DNA from 3 places in the Bradyrhizobium sp. sBnM-33 genome. Region 3 is predicted to be linked to each of the others. Evidence: predicted binding sites of a transcription regulator. Region 3 holds the regulator's gene; each other region holds the start of a gene.

Region 1 (4,975 bases), 3.0 Mb from region 3:
GCGTTGCCGGCGAGGTTACGATCGACGCCGCCGAGCGGCAGAATGGCGATCGGTTTGGTCGCAGCCGGGTCGGTGAGATCGATCACTGCAACGGCGTTGACTTCCTGAAGCGTGACGTAGGCGCGCGCCCCATCCGGAGAGACGGTGATGTACTCCGGCTCGATGTCTGCGGCGGCTGCCTGACCGGTGAGCACACTCACGCCGGCCTGCTTGAGAACGTTCTCGAACCCATTGAGTGCGTCGAATTCGATCGTGGTTGCAACGGCTGCATTGGCCGCCCCGCCGGCGAGACTGATGATCGATACGCTGCCTTCCGGATTGACCACGTTCGGTCCGACCGTGAACGGCTCGGCCTCGTTCGCGACCAGAAGTTTCGATCCATCCGCAGTAAACACGATCTGGTCCGGGCCGGCGCCGACTTCGATCGTCTTGATCAGAACACCGTTGGCATCAAACAGCGCGACGAAGCCGTTGGCGCCGGGCTGATCGCTGGCGAAGGCGACCGCGAGCACGCCGTTCTTGACGGCGACCGAGTTGGCGCCGCCGAAATGGTCAAGCGTGGTGAGATCGATCGACCCGGCGGCACTGGTTGCACCGCTGGCGCTGATGCCGACGATGTCGATCTTGTTGCCGATGGTGTTGAGCACGAATGCGCGATCGGTGGTGGCATCGAAGGTCACGACTTCGGCGTTGGTGCCGGCCGCCGGGGCGAAATTGTCGAGGCGGATGAGCTGAACAGCATTGGTTGCGGCCGGCGCCGGCGTGGCACCGGCGAGCGACGGCGCTTCATCGAGGATGGTGATGCCGTTGATGACGTTGCCCGGAGTGACCGCATCGTCGTTCTGGATTGTGCCGGTCGCGGTGGCCTGCGCACCGAGCGCAGCAGTCACGGCGGCATTGTTGTTGGAGACCGCCTGCAGCGTCAGGGTGAACGCCTCGCTAGTTTCGACGGCGTTATCGCCGGCGACCTGGACGGTCACGACGGCCGAAGTCTGGCCCGCCGGAATCGTGCCGTTGAAGGCGAAGGGCACCGACGCCGGGCCACTGAAATCGGCAGCGTCCGCCGCGGCCGAGGAAACCTGGCCGCTGAAGCTGATGTCGCCGACGGTCCCGCCCGTCCTCTCGACCGTGAAGGTGAAAGCCGTCATGCCGGAGTCGCCCTCGGCCTGTGAGACCGACACCGAGCCGGCCGCGAACGCGACCGCCTGGGATTGCTGCGGCGCGCCGATGGTGAACGTCACACCGGCGATCGGCGATTGTGGATCGGTCCGGAACGGCGCGTCCGGCGTCACATTGTCTGCGTCCTGGTCGCCGCTGGCGTCCTGTGTCACGTAATTGGAGCCGGTATTAAACGCAGTCAGAGCGTCTGTGCGCGAGGCAAACGTGGTTCCTGCAGTGGCCGGATTGTAGACGGCAACGTCGGCCCCGGTGGTGCCGGGCAGCACCAAGGCCGTGGAGCCCGCGGTCAGGCCGGTGTTGGTCAGCAGCCCGCTGCTGGTCGCACCACTGAAGCCGCCGTTGTTGTTGGTAACGGCGGCGAGGAACGTGGTCGGCGCGGTCAGCGAGGAGCCGGTGAAGGCATAGATTGACTCGCCCGAGTTACCGAGCGCAATCGAGCCTGTGGAAAGCGTGCCAATATTGGCGGATTTTGTCGCCGACGTGTTCATGAACTCGACGATCGTTCCGGCGGCGAGCGCGGAGGAGCCATTGGTCCAGGAGAAGCCACCCTCGCCTGTATTGAAGGCGCTGCCGTCCCACTCGTTATCGCTGAAGTGAATGACCTGACCCGGATCGATCGTGTCGAGCACGATGAAAGCGAAACCGTCGTTGCCATCAGCGTTGTAACCGATGAAGGCGATCGAACCGGGAACCAGAGCCATTGATATTCTCCATTCGGAAAAAAGACAAAAGCACGCCGCAGCGGCGCAAGGGGACTGCGCGCGCAGCGTTGAAGAATGTTTTTTGTGACGACAGTGAGCGTCAGCGCGGGGAATGTAGGATGGCGCTAATTACATCGAGGTGACAATTTCTTAACCATTGCGATTTTTCCACCCCCAACGATTTGCGCCAGCCTGCGCGGTGCGGGACCCTCGACGCCGATGCGAAAGCACCACAGTATCGTCGTTGAAAACCAGCTCATATGCCCTGCCGAACCCAAGAGTTCCATCTCGTCATGCGCCCGTCATACTTTGCTATCGCAAAGGGCATGGGGATCAGACCGTGAAATCACGGCGCGATGTTTGCAGCCAGTTGCAGCGGACCGCGGCGGTTCGAGCTAGGTCGACCCTCGACCGAAAAGGGCGTTAAAGATGCGGAGCATATTGGAATCATTCTGCAGAGTGTGAGCGCCGATGCCGAGGCCCCCGAGCGCGTAGACGCCGATCACAATGCCGCCGAGGGCCCAATACCCCGTGGCGATCCGCCGGCCCCGAGGCCCAGCGCCAGCGCCATTCCGCCAACGCACATGAAGCCGAGGCTGATGCCGCCGAACGCTACCAAGCCCATCGCGACGCCGCCAAATGCGGCGAAGCCGATCGCGATATTGCCCACCGCAATGATGCCGCGGGCAGGCCTGAAGCCGACAAGCCACGTCGGGCCCAACATGACGTGAATGAGCGGCAGGCCGAACAGAATTGTCTGAGATTTGTATTCATAGAAGTACGGCCGCCCTGCCCCGGCCCCTCCCGCCGCTATTGCGGGACCGCGTTCCTGCAAAGGCCTGCCGCATTCGGGGCAAGCTGTCGACTGTTCGCTGATATCCCGGCCACAATCCGCGCACCGCACCAAAGTCATTCCGGCATCTCTCCGCTGTCCTGATGTGCAGGTTCGCCCCATCTCTCAAATGGGAGCTGAATCAGTTCCACATATGAACGGCGATGAGCCAGCCCGTGCGCTCGCGCGCGAATACGTTCAGCCAATTGCCCTTGTAGGGACCGCCATCGTCGAGCCCCCGAAGCGCCCATCGGCCCGACGCGACCAGAGACGCGTCCTTCGCGAACACGTCACCGAGATCCACGACATAATCGCGAAAGCCTTGCGCGCGGATGTCGGCGAAAAACCTGCAGATCGCCTCCGCGCCGACGACAGCGGATCGTCCGGGCGGCACGACCCGGGCGTCCAGAGTGTAGAAGCGGGCTAGATCGGCGATCCTTCCTGAGTTGAATGTTTGCACCCACTCATCGACGAGAGCTTGCGTCTGTTGCTGCATGATTGACGATTTCTCCGTCATCTGTGTGCGAAGTCATCGGGCGAGATGGCTTGCTGCTGTGCTGCCCGAGCAGAGGCCAGAACACCCAGTTCTCCAGCGGACAGAGGGACACGATGGCCTCGTCCGCGCCGACCGGTCGGATGCGCACGCTGTCGGTTGACGGGAAGTCGAGCACAATGCGTGTCGCCCCGAGCCGACGGGCAAAGCTCCGCGAGCCGGAGACCGTTTCGACCTGAAGCGCCGCTCCCGGCCCATGGGTGAGCAGGAGGCGCGATCGGCCCCGCTCTCTCCTCGCCGCCTGGGTAAAGGCCTCCGGTGGCATGTCGGTCAGATAGTAGACGACTGTGTTTGGCGTCGTAAGGCGCGCGAGGCGTGGAAACCAGTTCCCCTGGAGCGGCAGCAGCACCAGGGCAACCCCATGCGCGCGGCGCAGGAGGTCCGCGATGATGCGCAGCCGAGGCTCGGGCCGCTGTCCCTGGTGCAACAGGACCAGCTGACTGAACCTCCGGTTCTTGCCAAGGAACGCCGCAAGCTGAAACAGCACGGAGAAGACGCAGACATGGTGGACCGTGTCGACCCAGAGCGGACCGAAGCCGTCGAGCCCGCGCGCCTCGCGAACGTGGAGCGTGCTCTCCACCGCGCCCAGGTACCTCATCACCTGATCCGTCGACATGTTCTGCATGACGATCGGCTCGAAGGCGAAGTCAATAATGTTCAGCGCAGCTTTCCGGTTGACCGCGTCAGACAAGGCCATGACGCCGCTGCGCGCGCGCAAGAGCATATGGTCGAGGCGACCGCCGTCGACCTGCGCGATCAGGCGATCGCGCACGTGACGGCTCTCTCTGCTGGCGGCAAAGGCCCTGGAGACAAGGCTATCAAACCTGTCGGTGGTTAGATCGAAGGCGCTGGCCGGAGTGATCGCGTTCACGGCCTTGTGCTTTCCAGAGCCCGGTCACCCCCGGTCGGCGCGTGCGAAGGCGCAGCCTCCAGCGCCGGTTCGCCGGCAAAGAGCATCGCGCTGTCGATTGACCTTCCGTGCAGCACGCTCACTTTCTCCAGCACGCGCGCCTGGGCGGCCTGCAGCGACTCCAGCGAATGACGCTCGCCGGATTGCTTGGCTTCGACGGTTGCTTCCTCAGGGACCCACTGGTCGGCCGAGACCACGCCGAGATCCTTGGCGCGGCTGAAGATGTATTCGGCCGTATTCCATTTCCAGCTTGGACAAGGCAACGCCGCTTCGGCCGGATTGCTGTAGACGAAGCGATGTGCACAGAAGCCGCCGCACATCGGCAATATCTTGCACGAAGCGCAGACCGGATTGTCGAATGGCGTCCATTGCGACCACAGGCTGGCGTTGACGCTGTCGTGGAGCTTGTCCGGCTCGAAGATGCTGCCCGTCCGCTTGCTGGGATCGTGCGCCGTCTCCCAGCACTTGTGCACGTCTCCCTGGCCCGACACGACATAGCCACCGTGCGAAGCCGCCACGCACATTCCCGCGAAGCCGCCCGACGGCGTCTGGATGGACGCGAAGCCGAGACGCCTCGCGCGCTCTTCCAGGGCGAGCACCTTGCGATTGAATTCGGCGCGGGAGAGCCTCTCCTCGTAGGCGCTGCCGCTTTCAGGCGTCGAAGCCTCGATCGGCGCGAAGTAGACGCTGAAGTTGCCGCGCCTGGCGAAGTTGCGCTCGACGAAACAATCGAGCATGGCATCCACATTGTCGACGTTGCTCTGGCCGACGTTGACGCGTGCATTGATCGAGATCGCAGT
Region 2 (4,975 bases), 3.4 Mb from region 3:
GTCACGGGCCGATCCATCATTTTCATAAGTTTTACTAGCCGCCGTCGCGTAGTCGCGTAGCCGGGATGGAGCCAACGGGTCGCGTGAATGCGTGCCCGATGACAGGCTCCGCGAAATCCGGGAAGAGAATCCGCACGTGAGACTGGCCCCGGATTTCGCTGCGCTCCATCCGGGCTTCTGTAACGGGCCTTGGTTTGTCAATCCCTCTTGCTTGGTCCACTTGCCGGGCACTTGCTTCTGTACGGGATCGGCGCTGAGGCCGTCACCTTCTGGGGTGCATGAGGAACCGGCCGGCCAATCTACGGGGTGCGTGGTTGTGAGCCGACTTCCCGGATGGCGGCCTGACCGGATCCATCGTCCCGGCGAGGGACTTCGCTCGGGGAGAGCCTGGTGTCTTGGCCCGCCCGGAATCGATCGATGCTCCTTGCTTAGGTTGCGGTGGCCTTGGCCATCGGGTTGAACGGTTTGGCGTCGGCAAGCATGCGGTGCAGGATGACGGCAAGCTTGCGCGCCAGCGCCACCTTGGCCTTGCGCATGCCCGCGCGTTTGGCGATCCGCATCGCCCAGCTCTTCAGCGCCGAGCAGCCCTTGATCGGTTTGGTCAGCATGACGTGAGCGGCCTGGTGGAGTGCCTCCCGCACCGAGGCATCGCCAATCTTGCTGATGCGGCCGGTGTAGTCTTTTTGCCCCGACTGATGTTTCTTCGGGGTCAGTCCGAAGTGCGCGCCTGTGGCCTTGGATGCGCGGAATCGCTTCGGATCATCGATCGCAGCGGCATAGGTGAGAGCGACGATCGGACCGACTGACGGCGTTGTCATCAGAAGCCTGGCCGGCGGATGCGATCGGGCGAGCTTCTGGGTTCGCTTGTCCAGGCTGCTGAACTCGCGCCGCAGCACGGCATGGGCTTCGAGCAGCGCCTTTGCCACCAGCTCCAGTCCAGGATGGCCGGCGACCAGCTCCCGGATACGGCTGGCGAACGTGCATTCGGTGGTCTTGCCGACCTTCAGGCCAAAGCCCCGGAGCACGCCACGCAGACTGTTCTCGACGTCGCGCAGCTTCGACTGCAGCAGTTTGCGCGCCGTCAGAACCGCACGCGTCTCCTGCGCTTCGATCGACTTGCAGTGCACCGGGCGGAACCAGCCCAGCCGCATCAGTTGCGCGATCCCGCGGGCATCATTGCGGTCCGACTTCACCGGCATCGATTTGAAGGCATCGCGGACGTGCCGCGTCTCCAAAAGCTCGACCGCAAACTTCGCTTCGCGCAGCGCCGCGTAAAGCCATTGCGACAGAGGACCTGCCTCCAGGCCGATCCGCTCGAGCGAAAGCCCCAACGACCGAAACCAGGCGATCAGGGCCTCCGGCTCGCTCGCCACCTTCGCCTCACGCAAAATCTTGCCCGCGCCATCGACCACGCAAATGGTCGAGCTTTTCAAAGACACGTCGATTCCGGCATAGTGGTACATGGTCGTCCCTCGATGATGCTTGGAGCGGGCTCGCCCGACTCCGGTTATTGACACCATCAGTCTGAGGGACGACCGCCTCCCGGCAAAGCCGCACGCGAGCGCGCTTCCAAATCGCGCCGTAGCGAGCGTGCGGCTGGTTCGGCCGGCCCGTTACCCCATCTACGCATGCTCTTGCGCCGCGGCGCATCCGTTGAATTACGGGGATGGTTAATCTTCCACGATAATTGACTCCGTTGATGATGGGTAATGCGCGATTGCGCACGAGGCAGAGACAACGTCGAGATGTTGCCTCTCCAATGTCGCTTGTCTGTCGCATCGCGCTGCTATCCGCAAGTTGTAGGGCGCGGCATTGATTCTCGTGGGAATATCGCGGCGTGAACAGTCATCGCCCTGTCACAGAAATCTGTCAGGGGACAGGTATGGGTAGTGACTCCTTGAGTGAAGAAAGCCCGGAACGGCGCTTTCGCACCTTGTTTATCTCCGACGTCCATCTCGGAGCTCGCGGCTCGCAAGCCGATCGTTTGCTGGACTTCCTCAAGAGCCACGACGCCGATACGATCTACCTCGTCGGCGATATCGTCGATGGTTGGGCGCTGAAGTCGAGCTGGTACTGGCCGCAATCGCACAACGATTTCGTGCAGAAGATGCTGCGCAAGGCGCGCAAGGGCGCCAAGGTCATCTACGTGCCGGGTAATCACGACGAGTTCCTGCGCAACTATTACGGCACCCATTTCGGCGGCATCGACGTGGTAGAAAACACCATCCACACCGGCGTCGACGGCAAGCGCTATCTCATCATCCACGGCGACATCTTCGATCTCGTCGTGCAGAACGCGCGTTGGCTCGCCCATCTCGGCGACAAGGCCTACGACTTCGCCATTCACATGAATCGCCTCGTCAACTTCTTCCGGCGCATGTTCGGCGTGCCCTATTGGTCGCTGTCGCAATGGGCGAAGCTGAAGGTCAAGAACGCCGTCAACTATATCGGTGCGTTCGAACAGACGCTGGCCGGTGAGGCGCGGCGGCACGGCGCCGACGGCGTGATCTGCGGCCACATCCACTACGCCACCATCCGCGACGAGCACGGCATCCGCTACATGAATTGCGGCGACTGGGTGGAAAGCTGCACCGCGCTCGCCGAGCACGAGGACGGCCGGTTCGAGATCATCACCTGGACCGATCCACAGCGCCGGGCAGCACCCGTTCCCCGCGTCGCGGCGCGCGCCGCATGACGCATATCCTGGTCGCGACCGATGCGTGGCATCCCCAGGTTAACGGGGTGGTTCGGACGCTGATCATGATGGCAGAGGCGGCCAGGGGATTTGGCGTCGAGGTGAGTTTCCTGACGCCGCAATCGTTTCGCACCTTTGCGATGCCGAGCTATCCTGATCTGCGGCTGGCTCTGCCGTATCCGGCCAAAATCGCAAACCTGATCGAGTCGGCAAAGCCCGACAGCATTCATATCGCGACCGAGGGCCCGATCGGGCTCTTGGTGCGACGCTATTGCCGCAAGCATGGCGTGCCGTTCACCACGAGCTTTCATACCCGCTTTCCCGAATATGTCTCGGCGCGTTCGCCGGTGCCGGAATCCTGGGTGTGGCGGGTGTTGCGCTGGTTCCACCGGCCGAGCCAGGCAGTGATGGCGGCAACGCCGGCGCTGGCGGCCGAATTGCGCCTGCGCGGCTTCCGTAACGTTGTGCTGTGGTCGCGCGGCGTGGATACCTCGCTCTTCCATCCGCGCAGCGCCGATCTCTGCCTGCCTATGCCGGTGTTCCTCAGTGTCGGTCGCATCGCGGTTGAAAAGAATCTCGAAGCGTTCCTCGACCTCGATCTGCCCGGCACCAAGCTCGTTGTCGGCGATGGGCCAGCCCGCATCGCATTAGAGCGGAAATATCCTGACGCCGTGTTCCTCGGCGCGCGGCACGGCGAGGAGCTGGCCGAAATCTACGCGGCCTCCGATATTTTTGTATTTCCCAGCAAGACCGACACGTTCGGCCTGGTGCTGCTGGAGGCGCTGGCCAGCGGCTTACCGGTTGCTGCCTTTCCGGTCACCGGTCCACGCGACGTGATCGGCTTGGCACCGGTCGGCGTTCTGGACGAGGACCTGCGCACGGCCTGCCTGGAGGCGCTGCAGGTTTCGCGGGAAGATTGCGTCGAATTCGCCGCCGCCCACACCTGGCAGGCCTCCACGCGGGTTTTCATCGAACATGCCCTGAATGTGCGCCCGGTCGAGCAGGAAGGCGAGGTAGCCGAATTCGGGGCTGATAACCCGCATTTCGCCGCCTAGAGCCTTTCGGTTTGAATCAGAACCGGGCTCCAGATTCTTGTTTTGACGCGTTTTCTTGACGCGAACCGGTGGCCTCCCACGGATCAAGTCCGAGGGCATGCTTCGCTCGAAAACGCTATAACGTTCACGCTAAATCGTCTTGCCCGCCCGTCGGCGACCGCGATACAAATTGCGGATGCCAGAACCTGTCCAAAATCCACCCATTGGCGCGGCCGATATCGAGGCCGCCGCCAAGGTGGTCGCGCCCTTTGCGGTGCGGACGCCGCTGTTGTCGTTCCCCGTTCTCAACGAACGCGTCGGGACCAAAGTCTTTCTGAAGCCCGAAATGCTGCAGCGGACCGGATCGTTCAAATTCCGCGGCGCCTTCAACAAGCTGGCTTCGATCCCGCAGGACAAGCGGAGCGGCGGGGTGGTCGCATTCTCTTCCGGCAACCACGCCCAGGGCGTGGCGGCGGCGGCGCAGATCCTCAACATGCAGGCCACCATCGTGATGCCGGCGGACTCTCCGGTCACCAAGCGCGAGCGCACCAAGGGCTATGGCGCGGAGGTGGTGCTCTACGACCGCGACAAGGAGGACCGCGAAGCGATCGCCAACGGCATCGCCGGCAAACGCGGTGCGACGCTGGTCCGGCCATATGACGATCCCTTCGTCATTGCAGGGCAGGGCACTGCGGGCCGGGAAATCGCCGAGGACATGACGGCGCTTGGGCTCGTGCCCGATGTCGTGGTAGCGCCGGCCTCCGGCGGCGGGCTGATCGCCGGCGTCGCGACGGCCGTGAAGGCAAAGTTTCCGCAAGCGCAGGTGATCGTCGCCGAGCCCAAGGACTATGACGATCACGGCCTGTCGCTCCGCGCCGGCCATCGCGAGGCGCATCACGCCGCCGGCCGCACCATCTGCGATGCGCTGATGGCAGCGATGCCGGGCGAACTCACCTTCTCGATCAACAGCAAGCTGCTCGCAAATGGCGTGACCGCATCTGATGAGGAAGTCGGCGCGGCAGTGGCCTATGCCTACCGGGAATTGAAGCTGGTCGTCGAGCCCGGCGGGGCTGTCGGTCTCGCCGCACTGTTGGCCGGCCGCATCGATGCCAAGGGAAAGAACGTCGTCATCGTGCTTTCCGGCGGCAACGTCGACGCGGACCTGTTCGCCAAGCTGGTCGCCTGATCCGAACTGGTAGAGACGAAACCGGGCAGAGCGTGCGCTCTGCCCGGTTTTTCATTGCGC
Region 3 (4,975 bases):
CGGTCTGCACCTCATCGAACGCGAGCAACAGGCCCTTCTCGTCGCAGAGCTGGCGCAGCGCCTTGAAGAAAGACTGCGGCGCCGAGCGCACGCCGCCCTCGCCCTGCACCGGCTCGATCAGGATGCCGGCGGTCTGCGGGCCGATCGCTTTCTTGACCGCTTCGAGATCGCCATGCGGCACCTGGTCGAAACCGTCCATCGGCGGCCCAAAGCCTTCGAGATATTTCGCGGAGCCGGTGGCCGCCAGCGTGCCCAACGTGCGGCCGTGGAACGCGCCCTCGAAGGTGATGAGGCGATAGCGTTCAGGATGGCCCTTGGAGAATTGATAGCGGCGCACGACCTTGATCACGCCTTCCATCGCCTCCGCGCCGGAATTGCAGAAGAACACCAGGTCGGCAAAGCTCTGCTCGCAGAGCCGCGCGGCGAGCTTTTCGCCATCGGGCGACTTGAACAGGTTCGACATGTGCCAGAGCTTCGTCGACTGTTCCTGCAACGCCTTGATCAGGTGCGGATGGCAGTGACCGAGCGCATTCACCGCGACGCCTGAGGTGAAGTCGAGATAACGCTCGCCATTGGTGGAGGTCAGCCAGCAGCCTTCGCCGCGTTCGAAGCCGAGATCGACCCTGGCGAAGACGGGGAGCAGATGCGACGTGGCGCTATTGGTCATGGCAATCACTGAGGTTTGAGACCTGCCTTTGAGACCTGCCGCGGGCGTGCATTGGCGCGAACGCGGCAACAGCCGGTCTTGCGAAAACGAAACGTGCCGCCTCTTAAGGGCGGCACGTGAGAGGCATTCTATGTGGGCGGGGAGCGCTGTCAACACGCCACGGAACGGCCTTTCCTGCCGTGCAAGGGGCTGAAATCCGTAGGATTGCGGTGTGGTGGAAACCACGCAGTGAAATGCCTAGATGTCAGAACATGTGGACGCTCGGGCCCGGACTCTTGCGCCGGAGTCACGCCATATTGTAGCGTTTGGGCTGTCGGATACGACATCTCGTGCGGCAGTTCTGATCCCTGGAGTCCTTTTGTGCAGGCGTAAACGTTCGGGCGCGGTTAGCGCGCCCGGCGAGGGCTAAGGGATTCTGACCGCAGGGATTTTTGAGACGATGACATCGCCAGCGCCGCCCCGATTGGCCGGCGCGATGCGAAGGGAAGATTACGATGACGGTTTTGACCTGGTCCGACGATCGCGTCGAGCAGCTTAAGAAGCTCTGGGAAGCCGGATTGTCGGCAAGCCAGATCGCCGCGGAACTCGGAAATGTGACGCGAAACGCCGTGATCGGCAAAGTGCACCGGCTGGGCCTTTCCGGCCGCGCCAAGAGCCCCTCCTCGGCCGCCCCGCGGCAGCGCAAGGCACGCCCCGCCCAACCGATGATGCGGGTTTCGCGCCCGGTCTCGCGCGGCAACACCGCGCTCGCGCACGCCTTCGAAGTCGAGATGGAGCCAGATCCGATCGCCTTCGACAACGTCGTGCCGATGAGCCAGCGGCTGTCGCTGCTCGAACTGAACGAGGCCACCTGCCACTGGCCGGTCGGCGATCCCTCGAGCCCGGAATTCTTCTTCTGCGGCGGCAAAGCGCTCACGGGCCTGCCCTATTGCGCCCATCACTCGCGCATCGCCTACCAGCCCGCGGCCGACCGCCGGCGTCAGCAACCGAAGACAACAAGGTAAGTCGCGGTTTGCCGTAGCCCGGATAGAGCGAAGCGAAATCCGGGACGATCTCGCGATGGGCTGACATTCCCCGGGTCGCGCTTCGCTCCACCCGGGCTACGCGTTCCACTGTCATCGCGAGCGTAGCGAAGCAATCCATACTTGCTTTGCCGCACGATGGATTGCTTCGCTTCGCTCGCAATGACGATGAGAGAGTCCCCGCTTTCGCGCGGACAACGATGGAGCCTTACGGCTCCACCTTCGCAAACCTATCATCCAGCGCATACCCCGCGCCGCGGACGGTGCGGATCGGGTCCTGCTCGCGGCCGGGGTTGAGCAGCTTGCGCAGGCGGCCGATGTGGACGTCGACGGTGCGCTCGTCGATATAGATGTCGCGGCCCCAGACGCTGTCGAGCAACTGCTCGCGGCTGAAGACGCGGCCGGGATGCTCCAGGAAAAATTCCAGCAGGCGATACTCGGTCGGGCCGAGATCGATCTGACGGCCCGAGCGCGCGACGCGGCGTTTTTCGCGATCGAGTTCGATATCGCCATAGGTCAGCACGGTGGCGAGCCGCTCGGGGCTTGCCCGCCGCAACAGGCCCTTCACCCGCGCCAAAAGTTCCGGCACCGAGAACGGCTTGACGATGTAGTCGTCGGCGCCGGTCGCAAGCCCGCGCACGCGCTCGCTCTCCTCGCCGCGCGCGGTCAGCATGATGATCGGCAATTGCTTGGTTTCGGGGCGCGCCCTTAAGCGGCGGCACAACTCGATGCCCGACAGCCCCGGCAGCATCCAATCGAGCACGACGAGATCGGGCACGCGCTCTTTCAGCCGTGTATCCGCATCGTCGCCGCGGCCGACGGTTTCGACCTCGTAGCCTTCTGCGTCGAGGTTGTAGCGCAACAGCGTGGTCAGCGCTTCCTCGTCCTCGACCACCATTATGCGCGCGCTCATCCTGCTCTTGCCTCTTCTGTTTGACGCGTTTTCTTCATGCGAACCGGTTTCCACGTCGCTGGAAAACACTATGTCAAGTGTTGGGTACGGTGGTCGCAAACGTCGTCATGTCGCCCTTCGGGCGCTTGTCGAGCATCTGCTGACCCTCGATCATGTAGAACACGGTTTCGGCGATGTTGGTGGCGTGATCGCCGATCCGTTCGATGTTCTTGGCGCAGAACATCAGATGGATGCAGAACGAGATGTTGCGCGGATCTTCCATCATATAGGTCAGGAGTTCGCGGAACAGCGAGGTGCAGATGGCGTCGACTTCCTCGTCGCCCTTCCACACCGCCATCGCCGCCGGCAGATCGTGCGCGGCATAGGCGTCCAGCACCGACTTGACCTGCGATTGTACCAGGTCGGTCATGTGTTCGAGGCCGCGCATCAGCTTCAGCGGCTGGAAATCGTTCTCCAGCGCCGCGACGCGCTTGCCCATGTTCTTGGCGAGGTCGCCGATCCGTTCCAGATCGGTGGCAACCCGCATCGAGCCGACGATTTCGCGCAAATCGATCGCCATCGGCTGACGGCGGGCGATGGTCAGCACCGCGCGCTCCTCGATCAGATGCTGCAGGCGGTCGATCTCGACGTCGGTGGCGACGACGTGCTTGCCGAGCGCGACGTCGCGGCGGACCAGCGCGTCGACGGATTCGGTGATCATGCGCTCAGCCAGGCCGCCCATCTCGGCGACCAGGCGCGTCAATTCCTGAAGGTCGCTGTCGAATGCCTTGGCGGTGTGCTCAGAAGCCATCTGTTATCTCCTTAACCAAACCGCCCCGTGATGTAGTCCTGGGTACGTCGATCGCGCGGCGAGGTGAAAATCTTGTTGGTATCGTCGAATTCGATCAGCTCGCCGAGATACATGAAGGCGGTCTTGTCCGAGACGCGCGCCGCCTGCTGCATATTATGGGTGACGATGGCGATGGTGTAGTCCTCCGCCAGTTCCTGAATCAGTTCCTCGATCTTGGCGGTCGAGATCGGATCGAGCGCCGAGCAGGGCTCGTCGAACAGGATCACCTCGGGCCTGACCGCAACGGTGCGCGCGATGCATAGCCGCTGCTGCTGACCGCCGGACAGCGAGAGGCCACTGGCGTTCAACTTGTCCTTGACCTCGTTCCACAGCGCGCCGCCGCGCAGCGCCTTCTCGACCCGGCCGTCCATCTCGGACTTCGAGATCTTCTCATAGAGACGGATGCCGAAGGCGATATTCTCGTAGATCGTCATCGGGAACGGCGTCGGCTTTTGGAACACCATGCCGACGCGGGCCCGCAGCAGATTGAGGTCGAGCTTCGGGTCGAGGACGTTGGTCTGGTCGAGCAAGAGCTGACCGGTGGCGCGCTGACCCGGATAGAGATCATACATCCGGTTGAATATCCGCAGCAACGTGGATTTGCCGCAGCCGGACGGGCCGATGAAGGCGGTGACGCGATGGGTGCCGAGCGTGAGATTGATGTCCTTCAGCGCGTGGTGCTCGCCATAGTAGAAGTTCAGGCCGCGGGCGGTCACCTTGGGTGCGGCCTCGGGCAGCGCCACCTGCGGAACTGGGCCGCTCGCGTTACTTACGGATACGGAGAGTTCGGTCATTTGGATATCCTCTCGGCGCCAAGAATGCGCGCGCCAATGTTCAGGGCCAATACGGTGAGCGTGATCAACAGGGCACCGGCCCAGGCGAGTTGCTTCCAGTAGGCATAGGGGCTCTGGACGAAGTTGTTGATGGTCACCGGCAGGTTCGCCATCGTCTTGGTCATATCCAGGCTGAAGAACTGGTTGGAGAGCGCGGTGAACAAGAGCGGCGCGGTTTCGCCGGCGACCCGGGCGGTCGCGAGCAGGACGCCGGTGATCAGGCCAGCGCGCGCCGCACGATAGGCGATGCGCCGGATCACCAGCGAGCGCGGCATGCCGAGCGCGGACGCCGCTTCCCGCAGGGGATTGGGAACCAATCCCAGCATGTCCTCGGTGGTGCGGACCACCACGGGGATCACGATCACGGCGAGCGCGAGACATCCGGCGAACGCCGAGAACCCGCCCATCGGCACCACGATGGCGCCGTAGATGAACAGGCCGATGATGATCGAGGGCGCACTCAACAGGATGTCGTTGATGAAACGGATCACCGAGGTGAGCTTGTCGTGCTTGCCGTATTCGGCGAGGTAGGTGCCGGCGAACAGGCCGAGCGGCGCGCCAATGCCGACCCCGACCATGGTCATGATGATCGAGCCGATGATGGCGTTGCGCAGGCCGCCGTCGGTCGATCCGGGCGGCGGCGTATCCTGAGTGAAGACGGCGAAATTGATGCCGGAAAGGCCATTGAAGAACAGCGTGAACAGGATCAAA

What was found. Region 3 encodes PhoB, which activates phosphate uptake and scavenging genes when phosphate is short. Its sites were predicted from a motif close to TGTCATNNANCTGTCAT; they were not measured.
Region 1: a site for PhoB is predicted at 2,009-2,025, ahead of RX328_RS16980 (choice-of-anchor I family protein). Genes of this name have one in related genera too.
Region 2: a site for PhoB is predicted at 1,844-1,860, ahead of RX328_RS18895 (UDP-2,3-diacylglucosamine diphosphatase). Genes of this name have one in related genera too.

Annotation. Positions count from the first base shown of each region.
Region 1 covers NZ_CP136624.1:3,695,916-3,700,890, reverse strand. The annotation lists gene RX328_RS16980 (choice-of-anchor I family protein) at 1-1,880, opposite strand, end outside; gene RX328_RS16975 (hypothetical protein) at 2,383-2,604, opposite strand; gene RX328_RS16970 (YybH family protein) at 2,855-3,208, opposite strand; gene RX328_RS16965 (hypothetical protein) at 3,177-4,136, opposite strand; gene RX328_RS16960 (radical SAM/SPASM domain-containing protein) at 4,133-4,975, opposite strand, start outside.
Region 2 covers NZ_CP136624.1:4,139,743-4,144,717, forward strand. The annotation lists gene thiD (bifunctional hydroxymethylpyrimidine kinase/phosphomethylpyrimidine kinase) at 1-38, shown strand, start outside; gene RX328_RS18890 (IS110 family transposase) at 429-1,463, opposite strand; gene RX328_RS18895 (UDP-2,3-diacylglucosamine diphosphatase) at 1,883-2,695, shown strand; gene RX328_RS18900 (glycosyltransferase family 4 protein) at 2,692-3,750, shown strand; gene RX328_RS18905 (threonine/serine dehydratase) at 3,926-4,915, shown strand.
Region 3 covers NZ_CP136624.1:739,434-744,408, reverse strand. The annotation lists gene RX328_RS03485 (aspartate aminotransferase family protein) at 1-667, opposite strand, end outside; gene RX328_RS03480 (GcrA family cell cycle regulator) at 1,162-1,671, shown strand; gene phoB (phosphate regulon transcriptional regulator PhoB) at 1,898-2,602, opposite strand; gene phoU (phosphate signaling complex protein PhoU) at 2,676-3,392, opposite strand; gene pstB (phosphate ABC transporter ATP-binding protein PstB) at 3,404-4,225, opposite strand; gene pstA (phosphate ABC transporter permease PstA) at 4,222-4,975, opposite strand, start outside.